Regions from separate parts of the Arthrobacter sp. LAR12-1-1.1 genome, predicted to be linked through region 1. Evidence: riboswitches for the same ligand, from Rfam matches in the RefSeq annotation. Region 1 holds a riboswitch; each other region holds the start of a gene.

What was found. A riboswitch is a leader RNA that binds a small molecule or an ion and turns the genes downstream of it on or off. The one in region 1 is predicted to bind S-adenosylmethionine.
Region 2: it holds a riboswitch for S-adenosylmethionine, as region 1 does, so the genes downstream of both, MRBLAR12_RS17475 (bifunctional o-acetylhomoserine/o-acetylserine sulfhydrylase) here and MRBLAR12_RS11145 (aminotransferase class V-fold PLP-dependent enzyme) in region 1, are expected to answer to the same signal.
Region 3: it holds a riboswitch for S-adenosylmethionine, as region 1 does, so the genes downstream of both, MRBLAR12_RS22750 (DUF1737 domain-containing protein) here and MRBLAR12_RS11145 (aminotransferase class V-fold PLP-dependent enzyme) in region 1, are expected to answer to the same signal.

The regions. Positions count from the first base shown of each region.
Region 1 covers NZ_JBEGIG010000012.1:666,344-673,429, forward strand. The annotation lists gene MRBLAR12_RS11140 (class I SAM-dependent methyltransferase) at 1-647, opposite strand, end outside; gene MRBLAR12_RS11145 (aminotransferase class V-fold PLP-dependent enzyme) at 801-2,219, opposite strand; SAM riboswitch class IV at 2,254-2,367, opposite strand; gene hisN (histidinol-phosphatase) at 2,529-3,341, opposite strand; gene rsgA (ribosome small subunit-dependent GTPase A) at 3,420-4,535, opposite strand; gene aroA (3-phosphoshikimate 1-carboxyvinyltransferase) at 4,519-5,922, opposite strand; gene MRBLAR12_RS11165 (DoxX family protein) at 5,930-6,478, opposite strand; gene MRBLAR12_RS11170 (sigma-70 family RNA polymerase sigma factor) at 6,727-7,086, shown strand, end outside.
Region 2 covers NZ_JBEGIG010000034.1:304,825-311,910, forward strand. The annotation lists gene MRBLAR12_RS17445 (glycine C-acetyltransferase) at 1-240, shown strand, start outside; gene MRBLAR12_RS17450 (NAD(P)/FAD-dependent oxidoreductase) at 630-1,772, shown strand; gene MRBLAR12_RS17455 (amidohydrolase family protein) at 1,784-3,013, shown strand; gene MRBLAR12_RS17460 (histidine phosphatase family protein) at 3,061-3,741, opposite strand; gene MRBLAR12_RS17465 (CPBP family intramembrane glutamic endopeptidase) at 3,842-4,609, shown strand; gene MRBLAR12_RS17470 (VOC family protein) at 4,707-5,345, opposite strand; SAM riboswitch class IV at 5,516-5,631, shown strand; gene MRBLAR12_RS17475 (bifunctional o-acetylhomoserine/o-acetylserine sulfhydrylase) at 5,694-7,010, shown strand.
Region 3 covers NZ_JBEGIG010000078.1:136,287-143,372, reverse strand. The annotation lists gene MRBLAR12_RS22760 (O-succinylhomoserine sulfhydrylase) at 1-1,141, opposite strand, end outside; gene MRBLAR12_RS22755 (rhodanese-like domain-containing protein) at 1,141-1,560, opposite strand; gene MRBLAR12_RS22750 (DUF1737 domain-containing protein) at 1,557-1,886, opposite strand; SAM riboswitch class IV at 1,899-2,013, opposite strand; gene MRBLAR12_RS22745 (hypothetical protein) at 2,355-3,311, shown strand; gene MRBLAR12_RS22740 (aminodeoxychorismate lyase) at 3,475-4,443, opposite strand; gene cls (cardiolipin synthase) at 4,537-6,012, shown strand; gene pabB (aminodeoxychorismate synthase component I) at 6,076-7,086, opposite strand, start outside.

The DNA of each region.
Region 1 (7,086 bases):
GATGCCGCGAGGTAGTAGCTGCGGGACTTGGTCAGCTCCTGGATGTCCTCCGTGGTGACGGAATCCTCCCACCGGGTCAGGTGGCTCTCCACTCCGGTGAACTCGGGGCCCACCGGCGGGCGGAAGTGTGGCTTGAGGACGTCCCCGGCGTGCATGATGCGTGAGAGCCGGTGCACCCAGGGCACAGCGGTGTCCAGTTGGTTCCAGGTCAGGCCCAGCACGCCGTGCGGCCGCAGGATCCGGGCAATCTCGGCGCTGGCCAGGCGAGGGTCGCACCAGTGCCATGCCTGGGCGACCGTGACGAGATCGAACGTCTCTGGCTCCAGGCCCGTCTTCTCGGCACTGCTCTCGATGGCGGTGACACCGGGCAGGGTCCGGCGCAACTGCTCGAGCATGTCCGCTGAGGGGTCAACAGCCACCGTGCGCAGTCCACGTTCTGCCAGAAGCGCCGTGAACTTTCCGGTGCCGGCGCCAATGTCCGCGGCGTCCTTGGCCCCCGCCGGAATCAGCCAGTCGGCCGACTCCTGCGGATAGCTAGGGCGGACGCGTTCATAGTGCTCCCCGCCGTCCTGGAAGCTTTGTCCGAGTTCCTGGCGACGTTCACTGTGCAGTTTGGGGCCACTGTGCAGTTTGGAACCACTGTGCAGTTTGGAGCTACTGTGCAGTTGGGGTCCGCCGCTTGCCACGTGCGATCTCCTTCGGGAAGGTCCTGCTGGTTTCAGATACCTTTCGAATTTACCGCACCGGCGCTGGGGTCCTGATCCTGCCTCGGGTTAGTACACCTGCTTAGTCCGCCGTGCCTAGTCCTCCGTGCACGGCGCGGCACCAGCGGTGCCCGGGGTGTTCGGCGCCCAGTGAGGGTAGCTGCGGGTATCGTTGGCCGGCACCCAGCGGCCGGCGTCCACCACGTAGTCCCAGCCGAGTCCCGTTTGCCGCAGCTGCTGCAGGCCGGCCAACAGGCGCTCGGCGTCCTCCAGCCGTGAGCCGAGGCCGAAGCTGGCGCGCAGGGAGCCTGCAGGCAGGCCGAGCCGCTTGAGCAGCGGGTGGGCGCAGAAGCGGCCGTCGCGCAGGCCAATGCCGTGTTCGGCCGACAGGTAGGCGGCCACCAGCCCGGCGTCGTAGCCTTCCACCGAAAAGTTCACGACGCCGATGGTGCCGGTGCCCGGTAGATCGACTCCGGGGGAAGAAGCGGGAGTCGAATCGGCAAAGATCCGGTGAACGGTCACGCCGTCAATGCCGTGCAGACCCTCGACGAGGAAGGACCGGATGGCGTCCTCGTGGGCCTGCCACTGCTCCGGGTCCAGGGCCGCGATCACTTGGGTGGCGCGGGCCAGGGCGGCCGCGCCGAGGACGTTCGGCGAGCCGCCCTCGTGCCGGGCGGGTCCGGTGGTCCAGCTGACGGAGTCGAGCCGGGCGTCCCGGACCGCGCCGCCGCCGGCCAGGTGCGGGGTGCCGGCGTCGAGCCAGTCCGTCCGCCCCACCAGCACGCCGGCGCCGAACGGGGCGTAAAGCTTGTGCCCCGAGAAGGCGAGGTAGTCGACGTCGTCCGCGGCGATGTCGATCCGCCGGTGCGGGGCCAGCTGCGCGGCGTCGACGACGATCCTGGCGCCGTACTCGTGCGCCAGTGCGGCAAGAGTCCGGATCGGCAGGATCTCCCCGGTGACATTGGAAGCGCCGGTGACGGCCAGCAGACTCACGCCGCCGCGGGCGAGCTCGTCCCGCAGGCGGTCCACAGTGGCCGCGAGGGTGGGGGCGGCCACGACGCTGCGGTGCGGGACGTTCTGCCAGGGCAGGAGGTTGGCGTGGTGCTCGATGTCGAGGTAGAGGACCTCGCCCACCGGCCGTCCGTCGCGGAGCGGCAGGCAGCCGGCCAGCAGGTTCAGGGAATCGGTGGTGTTGCGGGTGAAGATCACCGAATCGTCCGGCCGGCCGCCCACGAAGTCCCGCACGATGTCCCGGGCGTTCTCGTAGACGGACGTGCTGATCTGCGAAGCGTAGCCGGCGCCGCGGTGCACGCTCGCGTAGTACGGCAGGATTTCGTTCAGGTAGGCCGAGACGACGGACAGTGCCGGGGCGGAGGCGCCGTAGTCGAGGTTGGCGTAGCGGGCGTGGCCGCCGGTGATCAGCGGGGCCTGGATTTCGGCGCCGGTGACGGCGGCCAGCGGGCGGGCCGCAGCGGCGTGGAATTCGGGGGCTGCGGGAAAAATGGCAGTTGTCATGGGACCTCACTCGACCAGGACCCCACATCATGGGAATCCGCGCTTGCCGGGTCCGTTCCGGACCGGCCAGGTCGTCACCCGGGGCACCCCACCGCGTCTGGAGGGTTGCCGGCCAGCAAACCGGGGTTTAGCGCTGGCACTCGTGACCTGCATCGAGCGTAGGACATCCGCGCAGCCGGGGAAAAGACGGCCAGCGATTGTGAAGCGGATTGTTACGTGCGAAAAACGCATGTTCGTCGAACAAAAAGCGGCGGCAGGCCCCGGGTGGGGGCTGCCGCCGCAGTTTGTTCGATTGCGCCGTGATTGAGCCTAGAGGAGGTCGTCGAGTCCGGGGTTGAGCCGCTTGAGGACTTCCGAGTGGAGGATCGAATTGGTGGCGAGGGCGTTGCCGCCGAAGGGGCCGTCCTCGCCCTCGAGCGACGTGAAGCGGCCGCCGGCCTCGGTCACGATCGGAACCAGCGCGGCCATGTCGTAGAGGTTCAGCTCGGGTTCGCAGGCGATGTCCACAGCCCCCTCGGCCACGAGGCAGTACGACCAGAAGTCACCGTAGGCGCGGGTACGCCACACTTCCTCGGTGAGGCCCAGGAACTCGTCCAGGTTCCCGCGTTCCTTCCAGCCGCCAAGGCTGGAGTAGGACAGCGAGGCGTCCTCGAGCTTGGAGACGTTGGATACTTTCAGCCGAGTGGCGGCGGCGAGCGAGCGGCCCGTGTAGGCGCCCGCACCCTTGGCGGCCCACCAGCGCTTGCCCAGTGCCGGTGCGCTGACGACGCCGACCACCGGCTCGCCCTCATCGACGAGGGCGATCAGGGTGGCCCAGACCGGGACGCCGCGGACAAAGTTCTTGGTGCCATCGATCGGGTCAATGATCCAGCGGCGGGAGCCGTGGCCCGAGCTGCCGAATTCTTCGCCCAGGACCGCGTCGCGCGGACGGGACCGGGAGAGCTGGCCGCGGATGGCCTCTTCGGCGGACTTGTCGGCATCGGTCACGGGCGTGAGGTCCGGCTTCGTCTCGATCCGAAGGTCGAGCGCCTTAAAGCGGCTCATGGTCTGGGAATCGACCGAATCTGCCAGTACATGGGCAAGGCGCAGGTCATCGTTGTAGCTCGAAGCGGGTTGGCTCATGGTTCCAAACTACCGTCAAACCGGGCCGCCGGGCGGGAGGCCGCGGCACGGCGCCGCAGGCCCTGTTGCCGGGCGGGCTTAGGAAACGGTGCCCAGTTCCTTGGTTTCCTGCGCTTCCAGCCGCGGATCCGTGCCCAGCAGCCGGCGCAGGGACGCGAGCCTGGCGGGTCCGGAGGGCCCCGCGTGCCCGGCCGCAACCCACTTGTCGACGCCGCAATTGACGGCGGTGGAGTCGTGTTTGCAGCCGCGTTCGCAGTCGTCGGTGCCCGGTTCCAGGTCCGGGAAGGAGCGGAGGATCCGGTCCGGATCCACATGGGCCAGCCCGAAGGACCGGATGCCTGGGGTGTCGATGATCCAGCTGCCGGCTGGCGCATCGTTGACTTTGAGCGCCAGGGCGGAGGAGGACGTGTGGCGGCCGCGGCCGGTGACCGCGTTGACGCCTCCCGTGGCCCGCTCGGCCCCGGTCAGGGCGTTGACCATGGTGGACTTGCCGACGCCGGAATGGCCCAGCATCACGGTGACCTTGCCGTCGAGGTAGTCGCGCAGCTGGGACACCGCGTCCTTGTCGAGCCGGGCGGAAAGCCCGTCGTCGGAACGGGCGTCGATGCCGGAAGCGGCGGAGTCCGCGGTCTTGGAGATGATGACGGGGAAATCGAGGTGCTGGTAATTGGAGAGCAGCTCGGCGGGATCCTTGACGTCGGCCTTGGTGACGAGCAGCAGCGGCTCGATGCCGGCGTCGTACGCGGCCACCAGTGCACGGTCGATGAACCCGGTCCGCGGCTCGGGATTGGCGGCGGCGACCACCACAACCAGCTGGTCGGCGTTGGCCACGACGGCGCGTTCGATCGGGTCCGTGTCATCGGCGCTGCGGCGCAGGAGCGTCTTGCGGTCCTGGATCTTGACCAGCCGCGCGAGGGTGTCGGGCTCGCCGGTGACGTCCCCGACGAGGGACACGAAGTCGCCGGCGACCACGGGGTTGCGGCGCAGCTCCCGGGCCCGTGCCGCGATGATCTTGCGTTCGTCGGGAGTTCCTTCGCCGACGACGGCGGTGTAGCGGCCGCGGTCAACGGTGATGATGCGTCCGGTCACGGCGTCGTCGTAACTGGGCCGGTCCTTGGTGCGGGGGCGGGTGCCCTTCTTGTTCGGTCGGATCCGGACGTCGGACTCGTCCCAGGAATCAGTGCTGCGTGCCACCGGCGGTGTCCTCATCTGCGGCGGATCCCTGTGCCAGCATCGCTTCCCAGAGTTGCGGGAAATCGGGCATGGTCTTGGCCGTGGTCGCGATGTCCTGGACCTCTACGCCGGGCACGGCAAGGCCAAGGATGGCGCCGGCCGTGGCCATGCGGTGGTCCGCGTAGCTGTGCACCACACCGCCGTGCAGCGTGGCCGGGCGGATGATAAGACCGTCGGCGGTCTCTTCTGCGTCGCCGCCGAGGCGGTTGATTTCGGTGACGAGGGCAGCGAGCCGGTCCGTTTCGTGGCCCCGGAGGTGGGCGATGCCGCTCAACCGGGAGGGGCCGGCGGCGAGGGCGCAAAGCGCCGCCACGGTGGGGGCGAGCTCGCTGGTCTCGTCGAAGTCGCCGCCCTTGATCTCCGGGCCGCCGCTGACGGTCAAGGTGCCGCCGTCCACTGTCACGGTTGCGCCCATAGCGGTCAGGATGCCGCGCCAGAGGTCACCGACCTGCGTGGTCTTCGCGGGCCAGTTCGGGATCCGCACGGTGCCGCGGGTGGCCAGGGCCGCCGCGAGGAACGGCCCGGCGTTCGAGAGGTCCTGCTCGATCCGCTGGTCGAAGGCGCGGATCGGGCCAGGGGAGACGACCCAGTGGTTCGGCACCGAGTCATCGACCGCCACGCCCACCCCGCGCAGCACGGCCACGGTCATGTTGATGTGGTCCAGGCTCGGCACGGGCTTTCCGACGTGTTCGAGATGGAGTCCCTCGGTAAAGCGGGCCCCCGCCAGCAGCAGGGCGGAGACGAACTGGGACGATGCGCTGGCGTCGATGATGAGGTGGCCGCCGCGTACTTCGCCAGTGCCGTGGACGGTGAAGGGCAACGACGACGCCGAACCGCCGTCGGGTGCGGTCACTGCCACTCCCAAACCGGCCAGGGCCTCGATGATGGTGCCCATCGGGCGATTGCGGGCGTGCGGGTCGCCGTCGAAGCGGGACTCACCGCGGCGCAGCGCCGCCACCGGAGGCACAAAGCGCATGACCGTGCCGGCCAGGCCGCAGTCGATCGCGGTGTCCGCCGCGTCGCCGTCAATGCTGATCGGGATGATTTCCAGGTCGGGGCCGAAGGCGCCGTCGCCGGGAACCTCCGTGACGGTTGCCCCCAGCTGCCGCAGGGCCTCAATCATCAGTGCCGAGTCCCGGGAGTGCAGGGGGGCCCGCAGACGGGACGGTCCGTCCGCGAGGGCGGCGAGCACGAGGTACCGGTTGGTCAAGGACTTGGAGCCTGGAACCGTGACAGTGGCATCGACCGGCCGTGCGGCAAAGGGTGCGGGCCAGTGCGGACCGACGTCGGCAGAATAGGGGCCGGCAGGGTGGGAAAGGGCAGCTGCAGAGGGGGTGGTGCCAGTCATTACCGTCTTAAGCTCCGGCTGAGTGGTCTACGGCTTTGCGGACGACTTTGTCGGCCTTTTTCAGCTGCTTGTTGGTGTTCTTCCGGGCATCGGCGGCGAGGTGTCCGGCGCTCTTCTTGGCATCCGCGGCCAGGTGGCCGGCGCGCCAGGCCAGGCTGGGCTTGCCGGCGGTATCGACGGCGGCGAGGAGCACACCGCCGGTGAGGGTGACGTTTTTCAGGAGCTGTTTGCGGCGGGCGTCGCGGGCTTCCTTTGAGGAGATGTCCGCGCTGCGCCATTCAACGTAGCTGTTCAGGACCGAAATGACGGCGAGCAGGGTGGCTGCCAGCCGGGCGGACTTGCCGAGGGCGAAGCAGACGCCTGCACCGATCTGGGTGCCGCCGATCACCCGGGCCAGGACTTTTTCGTTGGGCTGGAACGGCAGTGCGTCGGCCGTGCGGCGCAGCAACGGGGACAGCTGTGCCGCAGTGTCATCCGCGTTCTTGAGCTTGTCCATGCCGGCGAGGACGAAACTGGAGGCGAGCATGGGCCGGGCGAGAAAGCGGACAAACGACATGAATTTCCTCCTGGATGGACGAACCGCGGCTTCACTGCGGGGGAACCGGTTCTAGTCTTGCACTTTTGCGGAATATTTGCCCGCCGGACGTGGTTGTGAAAGGCAGATCCCAGCAGGCTACGGAAGGCAGAGATTTGACGAGGGTGTTGGACAGGACGGAACCGGAAGCCCGTTCCGGGCAAACATGGACCCTCGCGCCTCCGGCTGTTCCGGGTGCCCGGTGGAAGGTGACAGTAGACTTGAACGCAATGAGCACCATGGACCCGGCCGTTGCGGCCATGCACGAGGTTGCCGGAAACGACGCCACGCCCACCAAGACACCGGACGCCGGCGCGGCCGCCGCCTTGGAAACCGAGGTGGACGGAAAGCCCCTGGACCTCTCCACCGAGTCGGCGGAAGAGCGCCGCGTGCGCTTTGAACGCGACGCCATGCAGTACGTGGACCAGTTGTATTCGGCGGCCATGAGGATGGCCCGGAATCCCTCCGACGCCGAGGACCTGGTCCAGGAGGCGTACACAAAGGCGTTTTCCGCGTTCCACCAGTACAAGCCCGGAACCAATCTGAAGGCCTGGCTGTACCGCATCCTCACCAACACCTACATCAACCTG
Region 2 (7,086 bases), on a different contig from region 1:
GACTTGCTCCCCGGCGAGCACGCGATTGTCCCGGTAATGTTCGGCGACGCCGTCATGGCGGCCAAGGTGGCCGACGCCATGCTCCACAACGGCGTCTTCGTCACGGCGTTCAGCTACCCAGTGGTGCCCAAGGGCGCCGCGCGGATCCGCGTCCAGCTTTCGGCCGCGCACAGCACGGACGACGTCGAGGCCTGCGTCCAGGCATTCGTGCGCAGCCGCGCGGCGGTGGCCGCAGCCTAGGGCGGCTGATCCCTGAGGCCGGGCCCCAGTTCAGCACGGGGTCCGGTCTCACTCCAGGGGTCCGGCCTGCCCCGGCCGTGCTCGTTCATCCAGGCTTCCTCCACTGGCTTATCCGCGGGACATGCCCAGCTCCGGCAGCGAGGACTGGACATAATGCCACTTCGTCCAACGGCCACGACCAACGAAGGGCATGTCCCGGGCCGGCATGCGGCAACGAGGGACATGTCCAGCGATGCGGACCGGGGAAGGGCATGTCCCGGGCCGGCACGCGGCAACGAGGGACATGTCCAGTCGTGCGGACCGGGGAAGGGCATGTCCCGGGCCGGCACGCGGCCGCGCTGGCGCAGGTGTTGGAGCGGCCTGACGCCACAATCTGCAAGGATGGGACCATGTCAGCTCATTACGATGTCGTAATTGTCGGCGGCGGTATCGCCGGCCTGTCCCTTGCCTCCACCCTGGCCGGGCAATGCAGCGTGGCCCTGATCGAAGCCGAGCAGACCCTGGCCTACCACACCTCGGCCCGCTCGGCCCGGCAACTGATTCCCAGCTACGGCCCGCCCGTGGTCCAGGAACTGACCGTCCGGACCCTGGACCTCATCGCGGCCCAGGACGCCGAACGTCCGGAACCGGTGCTCACGCCGCGCAGCTTCATGCTGATCGGGGACGACGCCACCGTCCGGGCGGAGGCCAGCGGCCACATGCGCCCCATCACCCACGCCGAGGCGCTGGAGCTGTGCCCCGCCCTTGTCCCGGAATCCTTCAGCGCCGCCGGCCTGGACACGGGATCCTTCGCCTGCAACGCCCCCGTCCTGCTCGAGGACCACCGGCGCCGTGCCGAGGCCGGCGGCGTGGACATCATCACCGGCGCCAGGGTCCATTCGGCCCAGCGGCTCGGCACCGGCTGGGAACTGGGTGCCGGGCAGGAAGGCTTCCAGTCCGCCGTCGTGGTCAACGCCGCCGGCGCCTGGGCAGACGAACTCGCCGTCCTCAGCGGCGTCGAGAAGCTGGGCCTGCAGCCGTACCGGCGCACCGCGGCGATCGTCGACGTTGAGAATCCCCTCCCGGAGGCCTGCCCGATGGTGGCGGCGGCCGATGACAGCTTCTATTTCCGGCCCGACGACGGCCAGGTCCTGATCTCGCCCGCCGAACACGTGCCCAGCGGGCCCGAGGACGCCCGGCCCTATCCCGGCGACATCGAACGGCTCGTCGCCCGGCTCAACACGATCACCACACTCGGGATCCGGGGCGTCCGCACGGCCTGGACGGGGCTGCGGACGGAGGCGGCCGACGGCGTCCCCGTGGTGGGGTTCGACGCCGAGGCCACCGGATTCTTCTGGCTCGCCGGCCAGGGCGGGTACGGATTCCAGACCTCATCCGGCATCGCGGAACTGGCCGCCGGGCTGATCCTGGCCGGCCAGGGATCCGCAGCCGCAGCCGCAGCTGCCCCGGCTGTGCCCTCCGCGCGGGACGCTAGTCCGGCATCCCGGACAGCGGAGGCGCTGGCCGCAACCCGCTGGTCCATCCGGCGCTGAAGAATGGATCCATGAGCACCCTCATCACCAATATCGCCGAACTGATGACCCAGGACGCGGAACACCGCGTCCTCCGCGACGCGGCGGTGGTGATCGAGGGGGAGCGGATTTCCTGGCTCGGCCCCGCGGCGGACGCTCCGGCGGCCGACGAAGCCGTGGACGCCGGGGGCCGGGCGCTCCTGCCGGGCTGGGTCGATTCGCACACGCACCTGATCTTCGCAGGGGACCGCACGGCCGAGTTCGAGGCCCGGATGGCGGGGGAGAGCTACAGCGCCGGCGGGATCGCCGTGACCACCGGTGCCACCCGGAGCACGAGCGACTTCGACCTCACCCGGCTGGCGATGGGCCGCGTCGCGGAGGCCGTGTCACAGGGCACCACTTACCTGGAGACCAAAACAGGCTACGGCCTGGACCTCGAGAACGAGGCCCGCAGCGCCCGCATCGCCTCTACCGTGGCGGACGAGGTGACCTACCTTGGGGCGCACCTCGTTCCCGCCGGGATAGACGCAGAGGACTACACCGAGCTGGTCTGCGGGCCGATGCTCACCGCGGTCAGGCCCTACGTCCGCTGGGCCGACGTCTTCTGCGAGCAGGGCGCCTTCAACGAGGACCAGTCCCGCCGGGTGCTGCTGGCCTGCAAGGCGGCCGGGCTGGGGCTGCGGGTCCACGGCAACCAGCTCGGGGAGGGTCCCGGCGTCCGGCTGGCCGTGGAAGTCGGCGCCGCGAGCGTGGACCACGTGAACTACCTTTCTGCTGCGGACGTCGACGCGCTCGCCGCCAGCTGGTCCGGCTGGGACGGCGGCGGCAACGGCACGCCTGGAGCCGGGCAGCGCGGCACGGTGGCCACCTGCCTTCCGGCCTGCGATCTTTCCACCCGGCAGCCGCTGGCCCCCGGCCGGGAGCTGCTCGACGCCGGCGTGCAGCTGGCGCTGGCGTCCAACTGCAACCCCGGCACGTCCTACACGAGCTCCATGGCCTTCTGCGTCACCACCGCCGTGCTGCAGATGCGCCTCAGCGTCCATGAGGCGGTGCGCGCCGCGACCTACGGCGGCGCCCTGGCCCTGGGCCGGGAGTCCGGGAGGGACGTCGACGGCGAACGCGCGGTGGGCTCGATCGCCGTCGGACACCGCGCGGACCTGCACCTGCTCAACGCGCCTTCCGCCACGCACCTGGCCTACCGGCCCGGCATCCCCCTGACGCACGCGGTGTGGCGGGCCGGCGCAGCGCAGCCGGTCCGTTAGCCAGGCCGTCCGTTAGCCAGGCGGCTCTCTGATCCGGCTCGAGCCGGTTAGAACACCATGGGCGGAGCGTCGAGGACGGTCTCGTCCACGCGCCTCTCCTCCCACTGCGTGAACGGCTTGTCGAGCTCGTACTTGCCGCGCGAGGTGCGCAGCAGGGTGCGGACCTCGGCGTTTTCCGGGTTGTTCAAGGACTCAAAATATTCCACGGACCAGTGGAACCAGCGCATGCAGAACAGCCGCATGGTCAGCCCGTGCGTCACGAACAGTGCGTTCGGGGCATAGCTGGGCTTCGACCAGTGCCGGTGCAGGGTTTCCATGAAGGAGGAAATCCTGTCGTACACATCCGAACCGGACTCGCCCTCGCGGAAGCGGTAGAAGAAGTGCCCGTAGGCGTTGCGGAGCTCCTTCTGGTCCTCGATGTCGCCGGCGATCTGAAAGTTGGCCCAGTCCTGTTCGCGCAGGCGCGGTTCCTCGATCACCCGCTCCACGAGGGGACCGAGGTTGAGCGCCTCGAGGGTCTGGTAGGCGCGCAGGTACGGGGAGACGTAGACGCACACCGGACGGCCGCCCAGCTGGCGCCGGACCTCCTCCCCGGCCGCGGTGGCCTGCTCCAGGCCCAGGGGTGTCAACGGGATCCGGTAGTCCGGAACACGGTTGTAGATCGAGGTATCGGCATTGGCGGCAGACTGGCCGTGCCGGATCATGATGATTTTCCGGGGCGCACTCATAATCCCCAAGCATAGGGCTCCCAAAAAGCCGGTGGCACCGGCGCGGCCGGCACCACGCGGGCACCAGCAAACAATCGGCAACTGCAGGCAAGATAGGAACATGTTGGTTCCCTCCCGCCGTCGGCTGCGGTTCGAAATGTTGATTGTCCTGGGCCTGTCGCTGGGGCAGTCCGCGGTCTACTCCCTGGTGCAGTTGCTGGACAAGATGACCACGGCGCCACTGGCCCAGGGGACGTCCACGCTGAACCGTTCGCAGAGCCCGCGCGAATACTTCGACCTCACCTACCAGATGCTGGACATCTTCTTCGCGCTGGTCCCGGTGGCCCTCGTGATCTACTTCCTCACCGAACACTGGCCGGCCGGAGAGCGCGGAACCTCGGCGTTCCGAAAGATCGGCTTCGACTTCGCCCGGCCCGGCAAGGACCTCCTGCAGGGGCTGGGGCTCGCCGCGCTCATCGGCATTCCGTCCCTGGGACTCTACGCCGCCGGCCGGGCGCTGGGGATCACGACGTCGATCATCCCCAGCGCGCTGGACCCGTACTGGTGGACCGTGCCGGTACTGGTCCTGTCCGCGATCCGGCACGGGATCGTGGAGGAAGTGATTGTGGTGGGCTACCTGCTGGACCGGCTCGGGAAACTGGGCTGGGGCATGCCGGCGGCCATCGCCGCCAGCGCCCTGCTCCGCGGCAGCTACCACCTGTACCAGGGGTTCGGGCCGTTCATCGGCAACGCGATAATGGGCGTCGTCTTCGCGCTGGTCTACACGCGGACCAAACGGGTGATGCCGCTCGTGATCGCCCACGCCATCCTGGACACCGTGGCGTTCGTGGGATTCAGTCTGTTCGGCAAGGCCGTGGGCCTGGGCTGAGTACCTGGCCGGCCTTTAAATGATCTCGGCCGCCATCTCCTAGGTGACATCGTTGGCACCTAAGAGATGGCGGCCGAAGCGTGGGGCAGGTGGAGCGTTAGATCGTGACCGCTCCGGAGGCTGTCTCGAAGGTGACAGAGAGGATGCCCGGAGTACCGTGCGGCGCGATCCAGTTCACGGCGACGTCTTCCAGCGGCTTTTCAACCGGCTCGCCCAGCCATTCCGTCACGCGCGCTGCCGAACCGGCAATGGTCAGTGCGGACATCTTGACTTCGCTCGCGTAGGCGTTGGACGGGTGCAGCTCCGGGTCGCCCTCCCATTTGAGCATGTAGGGCACTTGGGGGTCCGCGATGAGCCCCAGGATGCCGATCTGCTTCCAGACCAGTTCGCGGCCGTCCGGAAACTTCCGGTTGCCGTTGACGGCCGCGCGGCCCAGCCGCTCCTCGAACGGGGCGAGATCGTCAACCTCGACGCACCAGCCCATCCAGCCGCCGCCCGCTTCCGAGCGTGCCCGGACTGCCTGGCCGAACGGGGCCTTGTCCGATGCCGGGTGGTTCAGGACCTCCACGACTTCCAGGTACTTGTGTCCCGCGAGCGGGATAATCATGTTGCGTGTCCCGAAACGGGGGTGCACTCCACCCTTCACGGCTTCAACGCCGAGGGCAGACGCAATACGTTCAGTGGTGGCTGCCAAGCCATCGTGTTCACAGGCGTAAGAGACGTGATCCATGCGCATGCCATCATCTTGGCACTTTGTGATGGACCTCTCAGCTTAGGTTCCCCTAACCGTCATGGGATGTCCGACGGCGGCAGGCGCGGTGTCCCGCGAGGCGCCGCCACGGCAACCGTCTTCATCTTCGTCACAAAGCTATCCAGGGCTCCGCCGCCATTCCTACACTGAAGCCAGGTCATGAGTGCCAGCGCACAGCCCCGGCTTGCTGGCCGGCAACCCTCGTATCGCGGTGGGGTGCCCCGGGTGAAGACCTGGCCGTCCGGCGCCCGCCGGAGGGCAAGCGCGGCGCCTGTGCCGGTCCGGGCCCAAAGCCCTGGCCGGTGCTGTGCCCGGTCCCTTTGAGGAGCATCAATGTCCAACGCCTGGTCCTTCGAAACCCGCCAGATCCACGCCGGCCAGGAGCCGGACAGCGCCACCGGCGCGCGGTCCCTGCCCATCTACCAGACGACGTCGTTCGTGTTCCCCAGCGCCGAAAGCGCCGCCAACCGCTTCGCACTCGCCGAACTCGCCCCCATCTACACCCGGATCGGCAACCCCACGCAGGACGCCGTCGAGCAGCGCGTGGCCAGCCTGGAAGGCGGCCTCGCGGCCCTGCTGCTCAGCTCCGGCCAGGCCGCGGAGACCTTCGCGATCCTCAACGTCGCCGAGGCCGGGGACCATGTGGTGGCCAGCCCCAGCCTCTACGGCGGAACCTACAACCTGCTCGCCCACACGCTGAAGAAATTCGGCATCTCCGTGACCTTCGTGGAGGACCCGGACAACCTGGACCAGTGGCGGGACGCCGTCCGGTCCAACACCAAGCTGTTCTTCGGCGAAGTGGTCTCCAACCCCCGCCAGGACGTCCTGGACATCGAGGGCATCTCCGATGTGGCGCACGAGGCCGGGGTGCCGCTGATCGTCGACAACACGCTCTCCACCCCGTACCTGATCCGGCCCATCGAGTGGGGCGCGGACATCGTGGTCCACTCCGCCACCAAGTACCTCGGCGGCCATGGCGCCGCGATCGCCGGCGTGATCGTGGACTCCGGCAACTTCGACTTCGGCAAGGACCCGGAGCGGTTCCCCGGTTTCAACACCCCGGACCCTACCTACAACGGCCTGGTTTACGCCCGCGATCTCGGTGCGGAGGGGGCGCTGGGCGCGAACCTTTCCTACATCCTCAAGGCCCGCGTCCAGCTCCTGCGCGACCTCGGCTCCGCCGTTTCCCCGTTCAACGCCTTCCTCATCGCCCAGGGCATCGAAACGCTGAGCCTGCGGGTCGAACGCCACGTGGCCAACGCCACCAAGGTGGCGCACTGGCTGGAGGCAAGGGACGACGTCGAATCGGTCGCCTACGCCGGGCTGCCGTCCAGCCCCTGGTACGAGCGAGGCCGCAAGTACGGGCCCAAGGGGACCGGCGCCGTCGTGGCGTTCAACATCGCCGGGGGAGCCGAGGCCGGCAAGCGGTTCGTCGATGCGCTCGAACTGCACTCGCACGTCGCGAACATCGGCGATGTCCGTTCCCTGGTAATCCACCCGGCGTCGACCACCCACAGCCAGCTCTCGCCCGAACAGCAGGCGATCGCCGGCGTCAATCCTGGGCTGGTGCGGCTTTCGGTGGGCCTGGAACACATCGACGACATCCTCGCGGACCTCGACGCCGGATTCCGCGCGGCCAAGGGCGCCTAGGCAAGCAGGGCGGCCGGCGGCCGGTGTCCCCTCGACGGGACGGCCGGCCGCCGGGCTGTCACATGGAAGTCACAAT
Region 3 (7,086 bases), on a different contig from region 1:
GCCGGACCACGCCGTCGCTGAGCCCGATCGCCGCACGGCCTTCCGGGCCCATCGCGCGGTGCGTCGTAGTCGCAGGATGCGTGATGAGCGTCTTGGCATCACCCAGGTTGTTGGAGATGTCGATGATCCGCAGCGCGTCCAGCAGCGCGAAGGCGGCCTGCTTCGCGGTGCGTCCCGGCGAGGGCGAAAGCTCCAGCGTGAGCACCGTCCCGCCGGCCTTCATCTGCTTCACGGCGAGTGGGTACTGCGGGTGGGATGGCAGCAGCGGGTACTTGACCCAGCTGACCGCAGGCTGTCCCTCGAGCCATTCGGCCAGCCGCAGGGCGGAGGCCGAGGAATGGTTGACGCGCAGGGCCATGGTCTCCAGGCCCTTGGTGAGCACCCAGGCATTGAAGGCCGAGAGCGCCGGACCGGTGTGCCGCATGAGCTGCTTGACGGGCCCGTCGATGAATTCCTTGGTGCCCAGGATCGCCCCGCCGAGCACGCGGCCCTGGCCGTCGATGTGCTTGGTGCCGGAGTAGACCACCACGTCCGCGCCGAGCTCTCCGCAGCGCTGCAGCAGCGGGGTGGCGAAGACGTTGTCGACCACCACCGTGGCCCCGGCCGCATGCGCCAGTTCGCTCACCGCGGCGATGTCCACGATTTCCTGCATGGGGTTCGACGGCGACTCGAAGAATACCGCCGTGGCCGGCTCGGACAGGGCAGAGCGCCATTGTTCCAGGTCCGGGCCGTCCACGAAGACCGTCTCGACACCCCAGCGCGGCAGGATCTCGTTGAGGATCACAAAGCACGAGCCGAACAGCGAGCGGGCTGCGACTACGCGGTCGCCGGCAGCCAACAGCGCGCCCAGCGCGGTGAAGACGGCGGACATGCCGGACGCCGTCGCAAAACACGCCTCGGTTCCCTCGAGCAGCCGGAGCCGCTCCTGGAACGTGGCGACGGACGGATTGCCGTAGCGGGAGTAGACGAAGCGCTCGTCTTCCCCGGTGAAGGCACGCTCGGCGGCGGCCGCGGACTCGTAGACGAATCCGGAGTTGAGGAAGATCGGCTCGGTGGTTTCCTGGAAGCCGGTGCGGTCAAGGCCGCCGCGGACAGCCTGGGTGTCGGCGGCCCAGCCGGCGGCGTCGGGATTGAAAGTCATCAGATCTTTCCAAGGTTGGTGGGCAGGCCGCGGTTCTTCCAGCCGTTGACGGTGCGGTCGCCAAAACGGTCGGTCTCGCCTTCGAAGCCCTCAAGAACGTTGTACGAGGTGTATCCGGCGGCCGTCGCGGCCGTCGCGGCGGCGATCGAGCGGACACCGGAGCGGCAAAGGAACACCAGTTCGACGGCGGAGTCCTCCGGTGCCTCTCGCCTTAGCTGTTCCACGAAGTGCGGGTTCGGTACGCCGCCGGCGAGGTTCCACTGGATGAAAAGCGGATCGTTCCGCTTTCCGCCCGCGGACGTCGTGTCCGGGATGCCGATGTGGGCCCATTCGCCCTCGGTCCGGACATCCACCAGGAGGGCTCCAGCCTCCAGCTTGGCCCACGCCTCATGGGGGCTGAGGTCTCCGGCGTAGCTCATGCGTGGCCCTCGAATGCCCCAACAGCGTCAATCTCGTCGGCATCGAGCTCATCGACTGCATTGGCCACGGCGGCGTCCGCGCTCGCAATCGCGGCCGGCAGGACCAGCGCCTGCGCCACGATCACGGTGCTGCCGTTGAAGGTGGCGGCGGGGCTTCCGTGCAGGACATAGCCCTCGGCCAGGGCGGCGGACACGCGCTCACAAAAGGCGCGGTCATCCGTGCCGGTGAACAGCCGGTAGGCCAGTCTTTCCTCGCCGGCAGGTGGTGCACTGCGTGCTGTGGTGCTGAGTATTTCGGGTACCGCGGGTGTTGACGTGGGGGGCACGACGGATCTCCTCTTTCACGCTTGCAGCTCGAATTCTCGATTGCCGAGTATTCACCTGAGGCACCCCGCCGCGAAAAGGGAGGGTTGCCGACCGGCCAGTCAGGGCTTGGCACCGGTTCTCATTACTCCCCAAAAACGTAACACCTACGACGCCGGCCCGCACCGCCGTCGTCGTCATGTTCCGTAACCGGGCCACGCCCAGGCGCTGGCGCCGGCCGGGCCCAGCGTGGGGCGGGGCGCGGCCGAGTAGTGGCGGGCTCCAATTTCGGGTACAGCCCACTCGTGTGTGCGCGGACGATTCGCCGTCTACTGGAGGACATGGCCGACGTGTCGGCCGGATTCTCAGGTTATTCGGGCTGTCCGTGAATCGAGCCGTCTGTCCATCAAAACAAGTTGTCTGTGAATCAGTGGCCGGAACCGTCGGAGCTACAGCCATGGCCCGGCCGGTGACGGCGGAATGGAGCAATTGTGGGCCCGCGCATACTGGTTACCGGGATAGCAAGCGCCGCCGGCCGGACCGTCGCGGCCCAGCTCGAAGCCCGCGGACTCCCGTATCTCGGCTCCGACGCCCGCGCCGACTCCCGCCAGGCGGAGGATGCCCCCGCCGCGGCCGCGGTCAGGCTCCTGCCGGCGACGGACCCGGACATGATCCTGGACCTGCGCCGGCTGGTGGACCGTGAAGCCATCAACGTCATCATTCCGACCCTGACTGTGGAACTTCCGGTCCTGGCCGCGGCCCGTGCCGGTTTCGCCCAGGACGTGCGGATCATCGTGGGCGACCCCGCCGCGGTGGCCCTCGCCAACGACCAGCTGTTTACCACCTGGGCGTTGCAGGCAGCCGGGATTCCGGTGCCCCAGTTCGCGGTTCCGGGCGACCTCGCCGCCGCGCCGGCATCCCTCGCCTCCCTCACCGGGCCCGTGGTGGTCAAGCCGCGGGTCTTCAAAGGCTCCCATGGTGTCCACGTGCTGGCCGGAACCGCCTCGGTTAGCTGGAAGAACATGCCGGCGGGGCAACTTGTCCAGGAGTTTGTCCCGGGCGCCGACTACGTGTGCCTGGTGTTCGGCACTCCGGCACGCAACGCGATGGCGCCGGTGGCGGTGGTCCTCGAGAAGACCAGGACCCCGTATGGACACGCCGGCAGCGACGAAGTCAGCCGCAGGGTGCCGGCGAGCCAGGCCGGGGACGTGCGGAAGCTGGGCCTGGCCGCCGTCCGCACGCTCGGGCTGACCGGGCCGGTCCAGGTCCGGATTCGCCGCCGCGCGGACGGAACCCCCGTGGTACTGGGCGTCTGCGCGACCCTGGGAGAGAACAGCACCTGGGCCCCGGAAATGCTCGACGCCGTGCTGGCCACGTTCATGCTCCCGGCGTTCAACCCGGCCTCGTTCCGGCGGTGCCCGGCGGTTCCCGCGGACGCCCTGGGGTGAAGCGCGGCCCGGCAGAACGGTGTGCTCACGCAGTCGCTGAGTCTCCCCACCTTTGAGGCCGGAGGACGGCGTGTTCCCACAAACCGCCGTCGTTACTGCGGTCCCTGGCCGCAAAACCGGTGAGTATCAGCGGCGCCTGCCGTGCAGCACCGGCCTGGCCGCACTATTCGATGGTGGCGAACAGGGCGTTGAGTTCGGCCGTGAGCTGGCGTCGCAGTTCCGGGGTGCCGATTTCCTGGCCGTCGATGTGGTTCACCGGGGCCAGGAGCCGGATGCTGGAGATCAGCCAGACCGCGTCGGCATCCAGCAGGTCCTTCGGCTCCAGCGGGCCGTAGCCCAGCTCCCAGCCGGCGGCCTTGGCGGCGGTGAACAGGGCGCCCTGCGAGGTCCCCGGCAGAATGCCGCTGTCCAGCTGCGGGGTGATGAGCCGCCGGGTTGTGCGGACGCCACCGGCGCCGTCGTCCGCGGTTTCCAGGTGGGCCAGCAGAACGGTCGACGTCGGTCCCTCCAGGACCCGGCCGTCCGCGGACGTGAAGATGACGTCGTCGGCGCCGTGCCGGTGGGCGTAGCGCAGCGCCGCCATGTTCACGGCGTAGGAGAGGGTCTTGGCGCCGAGCAGCAGCCAGGGGGCGCGCTCGCCGACTTCGCTGTCGTAGCCACGGTCCAGCAGGATGACGTCGATTCCGGTCTCGCGCTGCCGGCGGCCCGCGGCCGCGGGCGCGGAGGCCTGGACCCAGCACGTGGGGGCGGCGGCGCCCTCCGGCCCGCGGGTCACGAGCAGCTTCACCACAACCTCGTCTTCGTCCGCGCCGCCTGTTGCAGCCGCGGCAGGATCCTTCCCCCGGAACTCGCGGAGGACGGTTTCCACTGCCCGCCGCCACGCGTCCTCGGCAGGGATGTCCAGCTCCAGCAGCCGGGCAGAGCCGGCCAGCCGGGTCAGGTGCGCCTGGATCTTGCGGGGCCGGCCGCCCACAGCCAGGAGGGATTCGAAAACGCCGTCGCCGCGGGTGGCGCCCAGGTCCGTGGCCATCAGTTGCGGCTGCGACGCGTCGGCAACGCGGCCGCCGTCGAACGCCGGGTCGAGGAAGACCAGCACGGTCGCGGGCGCAGGAACAGGGGCTGCAGAGATCATGGCTCCAGCTTAGTCTCGGTGGTCCCGGGATAGGATTTGCTCGTTGCCCGTTCCGGAACTGTTCCGCGGGCTTGTACTTTTAGGGGTTCGCCTGTGCTGTGGCCATTTCCGCTGGCGGAAACTTTACCGTCCTGGGCGGTTTTGATCCTGACGGTAATCGACTTCGCCATCCGCGTCCTGGTCCTGGGCATCATCCCAGGGAACCGGCGGCCCACCACAGCGATGGCGTGGCTGCTGGGCATCTTCATTGTGCCCATCCTTGGGCTGGCCCTGTTCCTGCTGTTTGGCAACTTCCGGCTCTCCCGCCGGCGCCGTGCCCAACAGGACGCTGTCAACACCCGGATCCGGGCCGGGACGTCGGACTTGGAAGAAGTCGAAAGCCGCTACGACGGACCCGAATGGGTGGCCTCCGCCGCTGAACTGAACAAGACGCTGGGCTCGCTGCCAATGGTGGACGGCAACAGCGTGGAGCTGCTGCCCGGCTACCCCGACTCCATCAAGGCGATGGCCGCGGCCGTCCGCGGCGCCAAATCCTTCGTCAACGCCGAGTTCTACATCATGAGCACCGACCACGTCACGGACGATCTGTTCACCGCAATGGAAGAGGCGGCGGAGCGCGGCGTCGAGGTCCGCGTCCTGTTCGACCACCTCGGCAGCCTTCGCATCAAGGGCTACAAGCAGCTCAAGGCCCGGCTCAACGCCAGCAAGATCCGCTGGCGGCCCATGCTGCCGCTGAACCCGTTGCAGGGGCAGTGGCGGCGGCCGGATCTCCGCAACCACCGCAAGATCATGGTGATCGACGGCGAGATCGCCTTCACGGGATCCCAGAACCTGATCGAGCCGTCCTACAACAACCCCAAGCACCGCAAAGTGGGCCGTGAATGGGTGGAGCTCATGGCCTGCATGCGCGGGCCGATTGTCACCACGCTGAACGTAGCCTTCGCGACCGACTGGCTCAGCGAAACCGACGAATCCCTTGAAGGGCAGCTGGAACACCGGCCCGAGCCCCACGCCGGAAACATCACGGCGCAGGTGGTCCCCAGCGGCCCGGGTTTTGTCACCGAGAACAACCTGCGGCTGTTCAACACCCTCATTTATTCGGCGCAGCACAGGATCTCGCTCTGCAGCCCCTATTTCGTCCCGGACGACTCGCTGCTCTACGCGGTGACCACGGCGGCGCAGCGCGGCGTCGAGGTGGAACTGTTCGTCTCGGAAAAGGGCGACCAGTTCCTGGTCCACCACGCGCAGCAGTCGTACTACCAGGCCCTGCTCGAGGCAGGCGTGCGGATCTACCTCTACAAGGCGCCGTTCGTGCTGCACGCCAAGCACTTCACCATCGATGACGAGGTTGCCGTGCTGGGCTCCAGCAACATGGACATGCGCTCCTTCTCGTTGAACCTCGAGGTCTCCGTGATGCTCCTCGGCGAGGACATCGTGCAGAGGATCCGCGCCGTGGAGGACACATACCGGAGCATTTCGCACGAACTCCTGCTGGAGGACTGGATGAAACGGCCCATGAAAGCCAAGTACGTGGACAACGTGGCAAGGCTGAGCGCAACCCTGCAGTAGTCCGGCCGCCGGCGGGGCAGCCTTCGGAACGTCAGGCGTCGTGAACGTCAGCCGTCGTGAACGTCAGCCTTGGGGGAACTCGGCACCGAGCGCCGAGAGCACGCCGAACGCCTTGGCCCGGACTTCCTCGTACTCCTCCTGCGGGGACGAGTCGGCGGTGACGGCGCCGCCGACGCCGAGACTCACGTCGGCGGTGCCGTCGCCCAGGGCGCTGATCACGAGGGTCCGGATCGCCACGGAGAGGTCGGCGGCCCCGTTCAGGGAGAAGTAGCCGATCGCGCCGGAGTACACGCCCCGCGGCGCGGCCTCCAGCCGGTCCAGGATGGCCATGGTGCTGACCTTCGGGGCGCCGGTCATCGAGCCGGCGGGGAAACAGGCGGCGACCGCCTCGGCCCGCGGCAGTCCGGGCCGCAGCCGGGCATCGATGGTGCTCACCATCTGGTGCACGGTGGCGTAGCTCTCGATCGCACACAGCCGGCTGACGGCCACCGAGCCCGGGACGGCGAAATGGCTGAGGTCATTGCGCAGCAGGTCCACGATCATGATGTTTTCCGCGCGGTCCTTGGCCGAGGACTCCAGTTCCTCCCGCAGGGCAGCGTCCGCGCCCGGTTCCGCGTCCCGGCGGCGCGTGCCCTTGATAGGTTCGGCCCGCATCCTGCCGTCCGCGGCAATCCGCAGGAAGCGCTCCGGCGACGTGCTCGCCACAGCGAGCTCGCCGAACCGCAGATAGCTGGCGAAGGGGGCCGGGTTGCGGCGCCGCAGGTCCAGATAGGTCGGCCACGGATCCATCCCCTGACGGCCCGCAGGCGAGGCAGCGGTGAGCGCCGTGGTCAGGCAGACCTCGTACGTATTGCCTTCCGCAATCTCACGCTGGGCCTCAGTGACCTTTGCCTTGTAGCCGGCTTCCGTGTCCCGTGCAGTGAAACGCGGGGCAGCCAGTTGCCGGGCACTGAACGTGGACGTGGACGTGGACGTGGACGCGGACGGCGCGGATGCGGGCGCCGATGCGGCCGCGGCGACGGCCGCGCGGGCCGCCTCGAGCCAGTCCCCGGCGTCGGGCGCGTCCAGGGTCAG